2 regions of the Rahnella sp. RFA10(1/100) genome follow, and region 2 is predicted to be linked to the other one. Evidence: riboswitches for the same ligand, from Rfam matches in the RefSeq annotation. Region 2 holds a riboswitch; the other holds the start of a gene.
What was found. Region 2 has a riboswitch for thiamine pyrophosphate ahead of thiC (phosphomethylpyrimidine synthase ThiC). Riboswitches for the same ligand answer to the same signal wherever they lie in the genome.
Positions count from the first base shown of each region.

Region 1 (5,958 bases), on a different contig from region 2:
GCTTGGTATCGTTCGCCAGGCTGTCTACTACAACTTTTAAATCGTTAGCAGTGACTTTCTGAGTATCGTTGGCAACCTGCTTACCGAAGCCTTTACGCACGACTTTAATCACCGGTTTGCCGGTGCTGGCATCGATCAGCTCACCTTCAAAGTAAACTTCAGTATCACGCGTACGATGGCCTGTGGCGGTTTCAGTACCCGCAATAACCAGCGCGACCGGGATGACTTCATAGAACTGCAAACCCTCTGCCGAGGTGTTCACACCGGTGATCGCACCTTTGAAAATCAGTGTGCGCGGCCCTGCGTGATCTGTCAGTGGCATGCGCTCTGCCAGTGCCGGTTTCATGCGGCTGTTGGCGTAATCCAGCACCCCCTGCAAGGTAGCTTTGTCGATTTGTTCCGTTGGCTGAGGTTCCGGATAGAATTTAATCGGTTCGTATTTGATATAAGAATAATTGGCTTTTTTGAAAGCAGGATCTATCCAGCGCAGCACCGGATTACCTGATGCAGTTTTGACTTCCTTCAGACCGGAATAATCACCTAAAAAACCGGAGTATTTTTCTGTCTGGGTAATATGGCTGGTACAACCGGCCAGGAACAGCGCACCGGTCACTGCAGCAATCTGCATCAGTTTCATTGTTTTCATTCATACCCTCGAAATTTTTAAGGAAGCCATCGTATGTATAGCACTGCTGCGGAATTTAACCTCTTAACGACAAAGAAAAAATGATATTCGTCAGAACCACGAAAATAAGGTTTTTCGGGATAATCATTTTCTTCTCAATTATTTCTTTGGTGAATGAAATAAATAGTATTCACCTTTTGGGCTGTCCCCCGCAGAGATGATGGTCCAGCCTTTTGACAGATAAAAAGCGACGGCATTTTTACTCTTGGCTAAACATTTCAGCGATCCCTGACGGGTAAAGGTTTCTTCAGCAGCGTGAAGCAATGCCGAACCTGCACCGGTTCCCTGATACTGCGGATCAACAAACAGGTTATGCAAAAAATTTTCCTGAGTGAAAATTGAGGCGAATCCCAGTAAATGTCCGTCACGTTCTGCGACCAGTATTGTCTCGCCGAGCACTGCCCGGTCAAAATCTTCCAGCTGAAAATCGTCTTCCAGCCATGTCCAGGTGTGCTTGCGCGAGGCCAGATAGAGCGTACGTAAAAACGGGCGGTCGGCTTCTTGATAAGGGCGTACAGTCATTGTTGAGGGCAAGCATTGACTCCTGAGGAAGTTTTTCATCAACGTATGTTATTCAGGTCTGTGCCCAGATACTGCCAGTGAAGCGGAATGAGTTCAATAAGCTTCACTGATTGGTTTTTTAACGCATTTGCTGATTGATCTTCTGACCTCCGCCGCCAATAATGCTCCCTTGACTCGGGGTGCCCGCTGCAAAGCAGGGCTGAGATTTTACCCGTATTACCTGATCTGGATTATGCCAGCGTAGGGAAGTCAGGTATCTCTCCTGATACCGCCTTCTTGAGCGCCGGTAGGGAGACTTATGAATACCCGACCTACCTACATTCCCGGCGCTTTAGCCGCCACTTCTCTGAAACAACTTCGCTTTGCAGCGCCGCTGGTTCACTGCCTGACCAATGACGTGGTGCAATCTTTTACCGCCAACGTCCTGCTGGCGCTGGGCGCATCTCCTGCGATGGTGGTTGATCCCGCCGAAGCGGCACAATTTAGTGCCATCGCCGATGCCCTGCTGGTCAATGTCGGTACGCTGACACATCCCCATGCGCAGGCAATGCTGGCGGCCATTCAGGCAGGCAGTCAGGCCGGAAAGCCCTGGGTACTGGATCCGGTTGCCGTCGGCGGCCTGAACTGGCGTACAGAATTCTGTCGTGAACTCATCACACTTAAACCCGCAGCAATCCGCGGCAATGCCTCCGAAATCCTGGCCCTCAGCGGCGTCAGTGCGTCCGGGCGCGGCGTTGACAGCGGCGATGATTCCTTTTCTGCTTTACCTGCCGCACAGCAACTGGCGCGTGAGACCGGCGCAGTCGTGGCTGTCACCGGTGAAACCGATTATGTCACCGACGGCCAGCGCAGTTGGGCTGTGGCTGGCGGGCACCCGATGATGACCCGAGTGGTGGGAACAGGATGCGCACTATCCGCAGTAGTAGCCGCCTTTGCGGCTTTGCCGGGCGATCGTCTGGATAACGTGGCCGCCGCCTGTCGGGTGATGTCCTGCGCGGGCGAACGCGCCTGTATGGCCGTGAAAGGGCCGGGCAGTTTCACGCCTGAATTCCTCGATAATCTGTATTTAATGGGCGAAGAATGGCTGAACGGCGAGGCAGATAATGAAACGTATTAATGCACTGACGATTGCAGGCACTGATCCGAGTGGCGGGGCAGGGATCCAGGCGGATTTAAAAACCTTTTCGGCGCTTGGCGCGTACGGTACCAGTGTGATCACCGCGCTGGTAGCCCAAAATACCCGTGGTGTGCAGTCGGTCTATAACATTGAGCCAGGGTTTGTTTCAGCACAGCTTGATTCCGTACTGAGCGATGTGCGGATCGACAGTACCAAAATTGGCATGCTGGCAAACAGCCAGATTGTGGAAGCGGTGGCGGAGCGGATCCGGCATTATCAGCCACCGTTTGTGGTGCTGGATACCGTGATGCTGGCGAAAAGTGGCGATCCTTTGCTGCTGCCGGAAGCCGTTGATGCGGTGCGCCGTTTGCTGATCCCGCAGGCTTCGATGATTACGCCAAACCTGCCGGAAGCGGCGGCGTTACTGGAATGTGCGGTCGCAGTGAACGAAACCGAAATGCGTGAGCAGGGAGAAGCACTGCTGGCGATGGGATGTGGCGCAGTGCTGATGAAAGGGGGGCATCTGAGCGATGAGGAAAGCCCTGACTGGCTGTTTACACCGGGTTCCCGCGAGCGGTTTACTGCGCCGCGCGTGAATACCCGACATACTCACGGCACAGGTTGTACGCTGTCGGCCGCGCTGGCCGCTTTACGTCCGCGTCATCAACACTGGGCCGGTGCTGTGCGTGAAGCCAAAGACTATTTACAGCAGGCGCTGATGCAGGCCGATTCACTTGACGTCGGTCACGGCATCGGGCCGGTACATCATTTCCACCGCTGGTGGTAACCACAGATTATGCGAGGCGCAGGGTTTCACTCAGCGCCTGTTCAGCCTGACGGAATTTCGTCAGTGCCTGTTGCAAATGCACGGCATCAAACGGGTTCAGCGGATAGAATTTTTCTTCTTTACGCGGGCGCAGCATCACGCGAATTTTGTCCGCTGACATCCGTTCAAACAGATAGCTGGCAATATCGTCGTTCTCTTCGTCTTTCCATGACAGCAGCAATGCCGCCTGTTCGCCGCTGCGTCGGCCAATAAACTGCCCGTGCAACCACAACCCTTCCAGTTCGCCATCTTTTTGCAGTTTTTTACCGCTGAACCATGGCGATTCAGCCAGCGAAACGAGGGATTGCGACGTGATTTCGCCGTGCAACTGGCGCCATTGCGGGCGGTTGTTATCCATCTGCCAGCAGGCCATGCCGAGATAATCGTTCAGTTCACGCCAGTCCTGCTCCAGCTTCTCCCTGAGTTCAGGATCCTGCACATGCATGAACTGTTGCAGGCCGGTCGCCTGTTCGCCCAGCTTGTTATAGGCAATCACGGTCATGGTGCGGGGCTTACGGCGGAACGTGACCCACAGCAGCACTTTGGGGATACGGAAAGTGATGGCCTGAACGGTGAGTTTGTAACGATTGCCACGCGACATCACCAGGCCGCTGGACGTGCCCCGTTTGTCCTGATAATTCCTCACCAGGACCACGCTGTTCTGGCCCATCCAGCCCGTGACGTAATGTTCTTTTTCGCTTTCTGCCACGTCCAGATCCCGGACGATCTGACTGATTTTCTCGTTATCGAGTTGGGAGAGGGAGAGTGACTGATCGGCACTGTAGTAGCTTTTTTTCAGGGTGGCAGCGGCTGGCATAAAAGTATCCACGATATTGGTGTGGTTTACAGCTTACACCAAGTTGTCATACAGATTTCAGGGCTAACCCGCAAAATTTGAACGCCGTCGCAAACTGCTTGTGTTGTACTTCCTCCCTTTACTTACTCGGCATCAAACCAGTCACTGTTTTGTTCGGCAATGGGCGTAATGGTGGAAATCATTTCCTGCAAATGAATACGGATGGCTTTTTCTGCGGCGTCCGGGTCATGCGCTTGCAGTCCGTCAAAAATCGCATAATGCTGTGCAATCAGATTTTCCGGCGGTGACACTTTGCTGAGTGTCAGAAAGCGGACGCGATCCATTGTCGCTTTGATGTGCTCGACGGTTTCCCATGCCAGACGGCAGTCGATAATTTGTGCGATCGTGCGGTGGAACTCATCATCCAGTAGCAGGAATTCCTGCGTTTGCTGACGCTTTGCTGCCAGTGTCTGACGCTCAAGATTATGTCCGAGCAGCGCCAGATCTTTGTCCGTAGCGACCATGGCTGCACGGCGTACCACGGCGGTTTCAACGGCTTCGCGAATGAAACGTCCGTCAGCGACCCGTTTGGAGGAAATTTTCATTACATACGTACCGCGTTGCGGTAAAACCTGAACCAGTCCGGCTTCGGCCAGTTTGATAAAGGCTTCACGAACCGGCTGACGGGACACATTAAAGCGTGTGGAAATCTCTTTCTCCGACAGGAATGCCCCCGGTGCGATGGCACAGGTGACGATGTCCTGACGCAAGGTGCGATAAATCTGCTGATTAACCGGCACATTACTGAGAAATTCAAAGGAGTCTGTCATGGGCAAAAGTTGTCTTTAAAGTCGGAAGACCCCAATACTAACATGAGTTTTCTGATGTTTTTGAGATTGTTAGCGCAAGGTTTTATCAAATTATTGGGAGTTTATATGCTCACGGCAATACAGCTTTTTGTAGGCCGCAGGGGTAATGCCCAGTAGTTTACGAAATACCCGACGAAAATACGCCACGTCGTTAAACCCCGTCAGGCGTGCCACGTCCGCCACATTGCCGGTATTGGCCAGTAGCAGTTTTTCTGCTGCCGAGACCCGTTGTTTATGCAGCGCCTCTGTCAGCGTCATCTGAAAGGTCAGGCGGAAAACCCGCCCGAGATAATCGGCATTACAATGCAGCCGTTCCGCCAGTTCAGAGGCTCCCAGCGGCAGATGGAATTGTGTCGTAATCAGCTGACGGGCTTTATAGGCCAGCGCCACACCGGGGCCGCCCGGTTCAACATTCTCCGGCCAGGTGCGCGAGACTTCTTCTAACAGCAAAATCAGAAACAGATCCAGAGAATTACCGCCGCGTTCCTGTTCATATAAAAATAATCTGAACAGCGTTAGCAGCGTTTCGCGGTCCCTGACTTTACAATGTTGTGGAATATTCAGCTGTAAAGAGGGATTATTTTGCTGTGAATTATTTATTGCTATATCTTTCACAATATCAAAATGCAGCCAGTAAAATTTTAAATCAGCATCAAAGGTGGTGACGCCTTTATGTTCCCTGCCGGGAAATAACAATAGACTTTCTCCTTCGTGTAAATCAAAACGGCTATTTTCTTCCTGTAAAGACAATGAGCCCCGGACAACATAAATTAATTCATGCGAACTGAGTCTCCGGGTCGGATGTGTGCCTATTCCGCGGGAAATGAACAAACCGCCGTTTTGTACTTTCACCGGGATATTGACGGGAAAGGTAAGCATTTCAGTCATTTTAAGGCACTCATCAGGCTGGATATACCTGACAGTAGCATAGAGAACATGCATCTCCAGCCAGGTTTAAAGAGGTTTTGATCTGCTTCACAGATTCTGATCGTGAGTCGGAATTGTCCCGTTTAACTACTTTATCCTCCTCTTGTTGGCATGAGGCCATTATGCCAGATTTATGGCGTACCTTATTTAAATCCAGGGCTGACACCCATAATTAGCCTTATTTATTGTGTTCCTACAGCTTATTAATAACGATAT
Region 1 is NZ_SEWR01000002.1:10,352-16,309, forward strand. Features, by position in the region: gene ETV65_RS06780 (DUF3313 domain-containing protein) at 1-646, opposite strand, end outside; gene ETV65_RS06785 (GNAT family N-acetyltransferase) at 785-1,219, opposite strand; TPP riboswitch at 1,373-1,471, shown strand; gene thiM (hydroxyethylthiazole kinase) at 1,506-2,324, shown strand; gene thiD (bifunctional hydroxymethylpyrimidine kinase/phosphomethylpyrimidine kinase) at 2,311-3,111, shown strand; gene ETV65_RS06800 (hypothetical protein) at 3,119-3,967, opposite strand; gene ETV65_RS06805 (GntR family transcriptional regulator) at 4,090-4,776, opposite strand; gene ETV65_RS06810 (AraC family transcriptional regulator) at 4,867-5,703, opposite strand.
Region 1: another riboswitch for thiamine pyrophosphate. It lies ahead of thiM (hydroxyethylthiazole kinase); the one in region 2 lies ahead of thiC (phosphomethylpyrimidine synthase ThiC).

Region 2 (5,958 bases):
TCCTCCAGGGTTTCTCCGACTTCAACAAAACCCGCCAGAACCGTGTGAATGCCATTACGATGCCGGACATGCTGTGCCAGCAAAATCTCATCCCCCTTACGGATGGCGACAATAATGCAGGGTGCAATCTGCGGATAATAGCGTTCGCGGCAGTGCCCGCAGAGTGCAGCCCACTCGGTTTTGCTGACATGCATTGCATGCCCGCAGTAGCCGCAGAACTGATGAGATCGATAAAATTCAGACAGCTGTACACCGCGCCCGACCAGCTGGAATAATCCACGATCCTGATCCAGCAACTGACGGGCGGAAAACATATGGTTTGGCATCGCCTGACGAATCAGCCAGACAGGTTCACCCTGCCATTCGCCGATCTGTCGCGCCGTTTTACCGGTCAGAGAAAATTGTGTGGCGCTGCCAAATGGCAGTTCGCCCTCAGGCAGCCATAGCTTGCCGTCCTGGCTGATGACCCACCAGCCATTGTGTTGCTCGGTAATCTGTAATTCCATAATTGTTGTTGCATAACCTCATCGGGACTGACAATCTGAGGGGGATATTCACCTGTTAGTAACTTTTAGTTACGTCTTTATCGCTCACGGAGTCAACCATGCTAAATCGTCTGGAAAGACTGACCCAACGCGTTGGTGGCAATAATGCGTTAGTGGATCAATGGCTGCACGCACGCAAAGAGCTGCTGGTTTCGTACTGCACGTTGGTCGGCCTCAAGCCCAATAAAGAAAAACATACCCCTCTCAATGAAAAAGCGCTGGATAACTTTTGCCATAACCTGGTGGACTATCTGTCTGCCGGTCATTTCCATCTGTATCAGCGGATCATTGATGAAGTTGAAGGTGCGAATAGCCCGATAAAATTGCAGGCTGCAAAAATCTATCCTGCACTGGAACTGAATACTGAAACTATCATGGCTTTCCATGATAGTTACACTGAAAATGATATTGATGATGACAATGCTTTCGCATTTCATTATGCATTATCCGATATAGGTGAAGCGTTAGATGCGCGTTTTCAGCTGGAAGATCAATTAATTATTCTCGCTTTTGATCGCAGCAGTCAGGCAGTAAAGCCACCTGAAAATGAAGAACATCTCGCCAGACCGGTTTAAGACTTTGCCCTACTAAAATCCGGCTAAGATTTGTGATTTTAGTAATAGTTTTAGTTGTAGTTTCAAAAAACGCCTCCTATATTGAGGCTTCTTGTCGGAGTGCCTAGCGCATAATTTTCTCGCGAAGATTACGCCAGGCTGAGACCGTTAATTCGGGATCCGCGGAACCTGATCGGGTTAGTACCCGCGAAGGGAACAAGAGTAATGTTATGCGTTCAGCGTAATCTGGCATCTGCCTGCATCAGGCCGCCTGCGCTCCATCGCCCATTTTTACTCCTGCCGTAAACCTCCAGACAAGCAATTTTCCATCACGTTTTTGCCACGTTTTTACTACGCAAAACAACACAAGGAATTTGCTATGTCGAGTACTCAAAAAACTGTTGTTTCTACAAAGACACCTTCAAACCGCCGTGAACAACGGGCGCAGGCGCAGTCGTTTATCGACAGTCTGCAGGGTGAAGCTTTTCCCAATTCCCGCCGTATTTATCTTGAAACTGACCGCCATGATATCCGCGTACCGATGCGTGAAATCCAGCTCAGCCCGACGCTGGTCGGCGGCGGCAAAGACAATCCACAATTCGAAGAAAATGAAGCGATTCCTGTTTATGATACCGCCGGGCCTTACGGCGATCCGTCGGCAGTTATCGACGTGCATACCGGCCTGGAAAAATTACGCGCCCGCTGGATAAACGCGCGGGCGGACACGGAGGAACTCCCGCAGGTCAGTTCCGGTTTTACCCAGCAGCGACTGGCGGATGAAGGGCTGGACCACCTCCGCTTCGAACACCTGCCCCGCCCGCGCAAAGCCATTGCGGGTAAAAATGTCACACAACTGCATTACGCCCGCAAAGGCATCATCACGCCTGAGATGGAATTTATCGCCGTTCGCGAAAATATGGGGCGTGAACGGATCCGCGGTGACGTTCTGCGTCAGCAACATCCCGGCGAAAGCTTTGGTGCGCATCTGCCCGCCAATATCACCGCAGAGTTTGTAAGACAGGAAGTCGCTGCCGGTCGCGCGATTATTCCCGCCAATATTAACCATCCTGAATCAGAGCCGATGATCATCGGACGCAATTTCCTGGTGAAAGTGAACGCCAACATCGGCAACTCGGCGGTGACGTCTTCTATCGAAGAAGAAGTCGAGAAACTGGTATGGTCGACACGCTGGGGCGCGGATACCGTGATGGATCTCTCCACCGGCCGTTATATACATGAAACCCGTGAGTGGATCCTGCGTAACAGTCCGGTACCTATTGGTACCGTGCCGATTTATCAGGCACTGGAAAAAGTCAACGGCGTGGCCGAAGACCTGAACTGGGAAATGTTTCGCGATACGTTGCTGGAACAGGCCGAACAAGGTGTCGATTACTTCACCATACACGCTGGGGTATTGCTGCGTTACGTGCCGATGACCGCCAAACGCCTGACCGGGATTGTGTCCCGCGGCGGTTCGATCATGGCGAAATGGTGCCTTTCACATCATCAAGAAAGTTTCCTGTATGAGCATTTCCGCGAAATTTGCGAAATCTGTGCCGCCTATGATGTCTCGCTGTCACTGGGCGACGGCCTGCGGCCTGGCTCCATTCAGGATGCCAACGACGAAGCGCAATTTGCCGAATTACGTACATTAGGTGAACTGACCAAAATCGCCTGGGAATATGATGTTCAGGTCATGATCGAAGGACCGGGACATGTGCCGATGCAGATGATCCGCCGCAATATGACCGAAGAACTCGAACATTGCCACGAAGCGCCCTTCTATACCCTCGGCCCGCTGACTACCGATATCGCGCCGGGTTATGACCATTTCACGTCCGGTATTGGTGCCGCAATGATTGGCTGGTTCGGTTGCGCCATGCTCTGTTATGTCACGCCAAAAGAGCATCTCGGCCTGCCTAACAAAGAAGACGTTAAGCAGGGTCTCATCACCTACAAAATCGCAGCACATGCCGCCGATTTAGCGAAAGGACATCCCGGCGCCCAAATCCGTGACAACGCTATGTCAAAAGCACGGTTCGAATTCCGCTGGGAAGACCAGTTTAATCTGGCTCTCGATCCGGCAACGGCTCGTGCCTATCACGATGAAACGCTGCCTCAGGAATCCGGCAAAGTGGCACACTTTTGCTCAATGTGCGGTCCGAAATTCTGCTCCATGAAAATCACTCAGGAAGTGCGCGATTATGCCGCCGCACTGGAAGCCAAAGCCCAGCCGGTTGAAGTTATTGAATCCGGTATGGCACAGATGTCTGCCGAATTCCGTTCACGCGGCAGCGAGCTTTATCATCCGGCCGACAATCTCAGCACGGAGAACAACCAATGAATCAGTCCGCTCAACCCTTTCCTGCCGTTCCGTTCCACCTTGGTTTATATCCGGTCGTGGATACCGTGGAATGGATTGCCCGCCTGCTGGATGCGGGCGTTAAAACGTTGCAATTACGTGTGAAAGATTTGTCTGATGAGGACGTCGAGCCAGCAATTATTGATGCAATTGCGCTGGGCAAAAAATATCAGGCACGGTTATTTATCAATGATTACTGGCGCCTGGCGATAAAGCATCAGGCTTATGGTGTGCATTTAGGTCAGGAAGATCTGGATACTGCCGATCTTGAGGCAATCCGTCAGGCTGGTTTACGGCTGGGCGTATCCACACATGATGATACTGAAATGGCACGCGCTGTCGCCGTGAAACCTTCTTACATCGCCCTCGGTCATATCTTCCCGACGCAGACCAAAGATATGCCGTCGGCGCCACAAGGACTGAAAGAACTCGCCCGACACATCAGGCAACTCAACGGCAGCTTCCCGACGGTGGCCATCGGCGGGATCAGCATTGAACGTGCTCCGTCGGTTCTCGATTGCGGCGTCGGCAGCATCGCCGTCGTCAGCGCCATTACGCAGGCAGCAGACTGGCGGGCAGCCACCGCAGAATTACTGGCTTTATGCGCCAGTAAGGTGCCGGAAGATGCTTAACGATGCGGCTTTTATGCGCTACAGCCGTCAGCTGATGCTGGAGGAGTTCGGTCCGCAGGCACAGGAAAAGCTACAGGCGGCGAAAGTCCTGATTGTCGGGCTAGGCGGACTGGGATCGCCGGCAGCCTTATATCTGGCAGCGGCAGGCGTAGGTACGCTGGTTCTGGCCGATGACGATCAATTACACATCACCAATCTTCAACGACAGATACTCTACCGCACCGCAGATCTCGATCAGCCCAAAGCGGTTCTGGCAAAACGTGAATTACTGCGTCTGAATCCGCTTTGCAAAGCCGTGGCCATCACGGAGCGTCTGACAGGCGAAGCGTTGATCCGTGCCGTGTCAGACACCGATATCGTTTTAGATTGCAGCGATAACATGGAAACCCGGCACGCGGTTAATAAAGCCTGCGTAGAGGCTGAAAAAACCTTGATCAGCGGTAGCGCCGTCGGATTCAGCGGACAGCTTCTGGTGCTAGAAGCGCCTTATGTACACGGTTGTTACGCCTGTTTGTATCCGGATCAGGAAACCGTACAGCGCAATTGCCGAACATCAGGTGTGCTCGGCCCGGTCGTTGGCACCATCGGTACATTGCAGGCGCTGGAAGCACTAAAAATCCTGGCGGGACTGCCTTCCGTACTGAGCGGAAAGTTACGTCTGTTCGACGGTAAAACGCAAAACTGGCGTTCACTGCAACTCACACGTTCATCAGCCTGTGCCATCTGCGGAGGCCACGCATGAACATTCTGGTCAATGAAGTACCACACCAATTCAGTCAACCGCTCACCTTGTTGAACCTGCTCAGTTTACTGGCATTAAATCCTGCAGGCAGCGCACTGGCGGTTAATCAGGTCATTATTCCCCGCGATAACTGGCCTGCTCATTTACTGGAAGACGGTGACGAGATCCTGCTCTTTCAGGCGATAGCCGGAGGCTGATATGTTAAAAATTGCTGATACCACCTTTACGTCACACCTTTTTACCGGAACGGGAAAATTCGCCAGCCCGGCGTTAATGCAACAGGCACTGGAAGCATCCGGCACTCAACTGGTGACCATGGCGATGAAACGTGTTGATCTGCGTCGCGGAGGGGATGACATTTTGTTTCCTTTGCAGCAGCTCGGGGTCCGTTTGTTGCCTAACACATCCGGTGCTAAAACAGCTGAGGAGGCCGTATTTGCCGCACAACTGGCAAGAGAAGCACTGGCAACAAACTGGGTGAAGCTTGAAATTCACCCAGACGTAAAATACCTGCTGCCCGATGCCATAGAAACGTTGAAAGCCGCAGAGATTCTGGTGAAAAAAGGATTCGTTGTTTTGCCGTATTGCAGCGCGGATCCGGTGTTGTGTAAACGTCTGGAAGAAGTCGGTTGTGCCGCCGTCATGCCCCTGGGTGCGCCGATCGGCTCCAATCAGGGTCTGCAAACCCGTGAGTTTTTGCAAATCATCATTGAGCAGGCACAGATTCCGGTCGTCGTTGATGCCGGTATTGGTGCCCCAAGCCAGGCCGCTGAAGCGCTGGAAATAGGGGCCGATGCTGTATTAGTCAATACGGCGATAGCCGTCGCAGGCGATCCGGTTGCTATGGCAACGGCATTCCGGCTGGCGGTACAGGCCGGCGCAATCGCCCGTCAAAGCGGCCTGGGTGGCAGGCAGCGGCAAGCCAGCGCGTCAAGTCCGCTGACCGGTTTCCTCAATGCTCCGCAGGTATCCCTATGAATAACTTTACGGATGTGTGGTCAATGCTGGACTGGGATGATATTTCCCTACGCATCAACAGCAAAACATCCCGTGATGTTGAACAGGCGCTCAGCCGCAACAAAATCAGCCGTGAAGATTTCATGGCATTAATTTCTCCGGCTGC
Region 2 is NZ_SEWR01000016.1:7,497-13,454, forward strand. Features, by position in the region: gene nudC (NAD(+) diphosphatase) at 1-506, opposite strand, end outside; gene rsd (sigma D regulator) at 605-1,120, shown strand; TPP riboswitch at 1,206-1,332, shown strand; gene thiC (phosphomethylpyrimidine synthase ThiC) at 1,479-3,443, shown strand; gene thiE (thiamine phosphate synthase) at 3,440-4,093, shown strand; gene ETV65_RS24555 (HesA/MoeB/ThiF family protein) at 4,086-4,835, shown strand; gene thiS (sulfur carrier protein ThiS) at 4,832-5,032, shown strand; gene ETV65_RS24565 (thiazole synthase) at 5,034-5,813, shown strand; gene thiH (2-iminoacetate synthase ThiH) at 5,810-5,958, shown strand, end outside.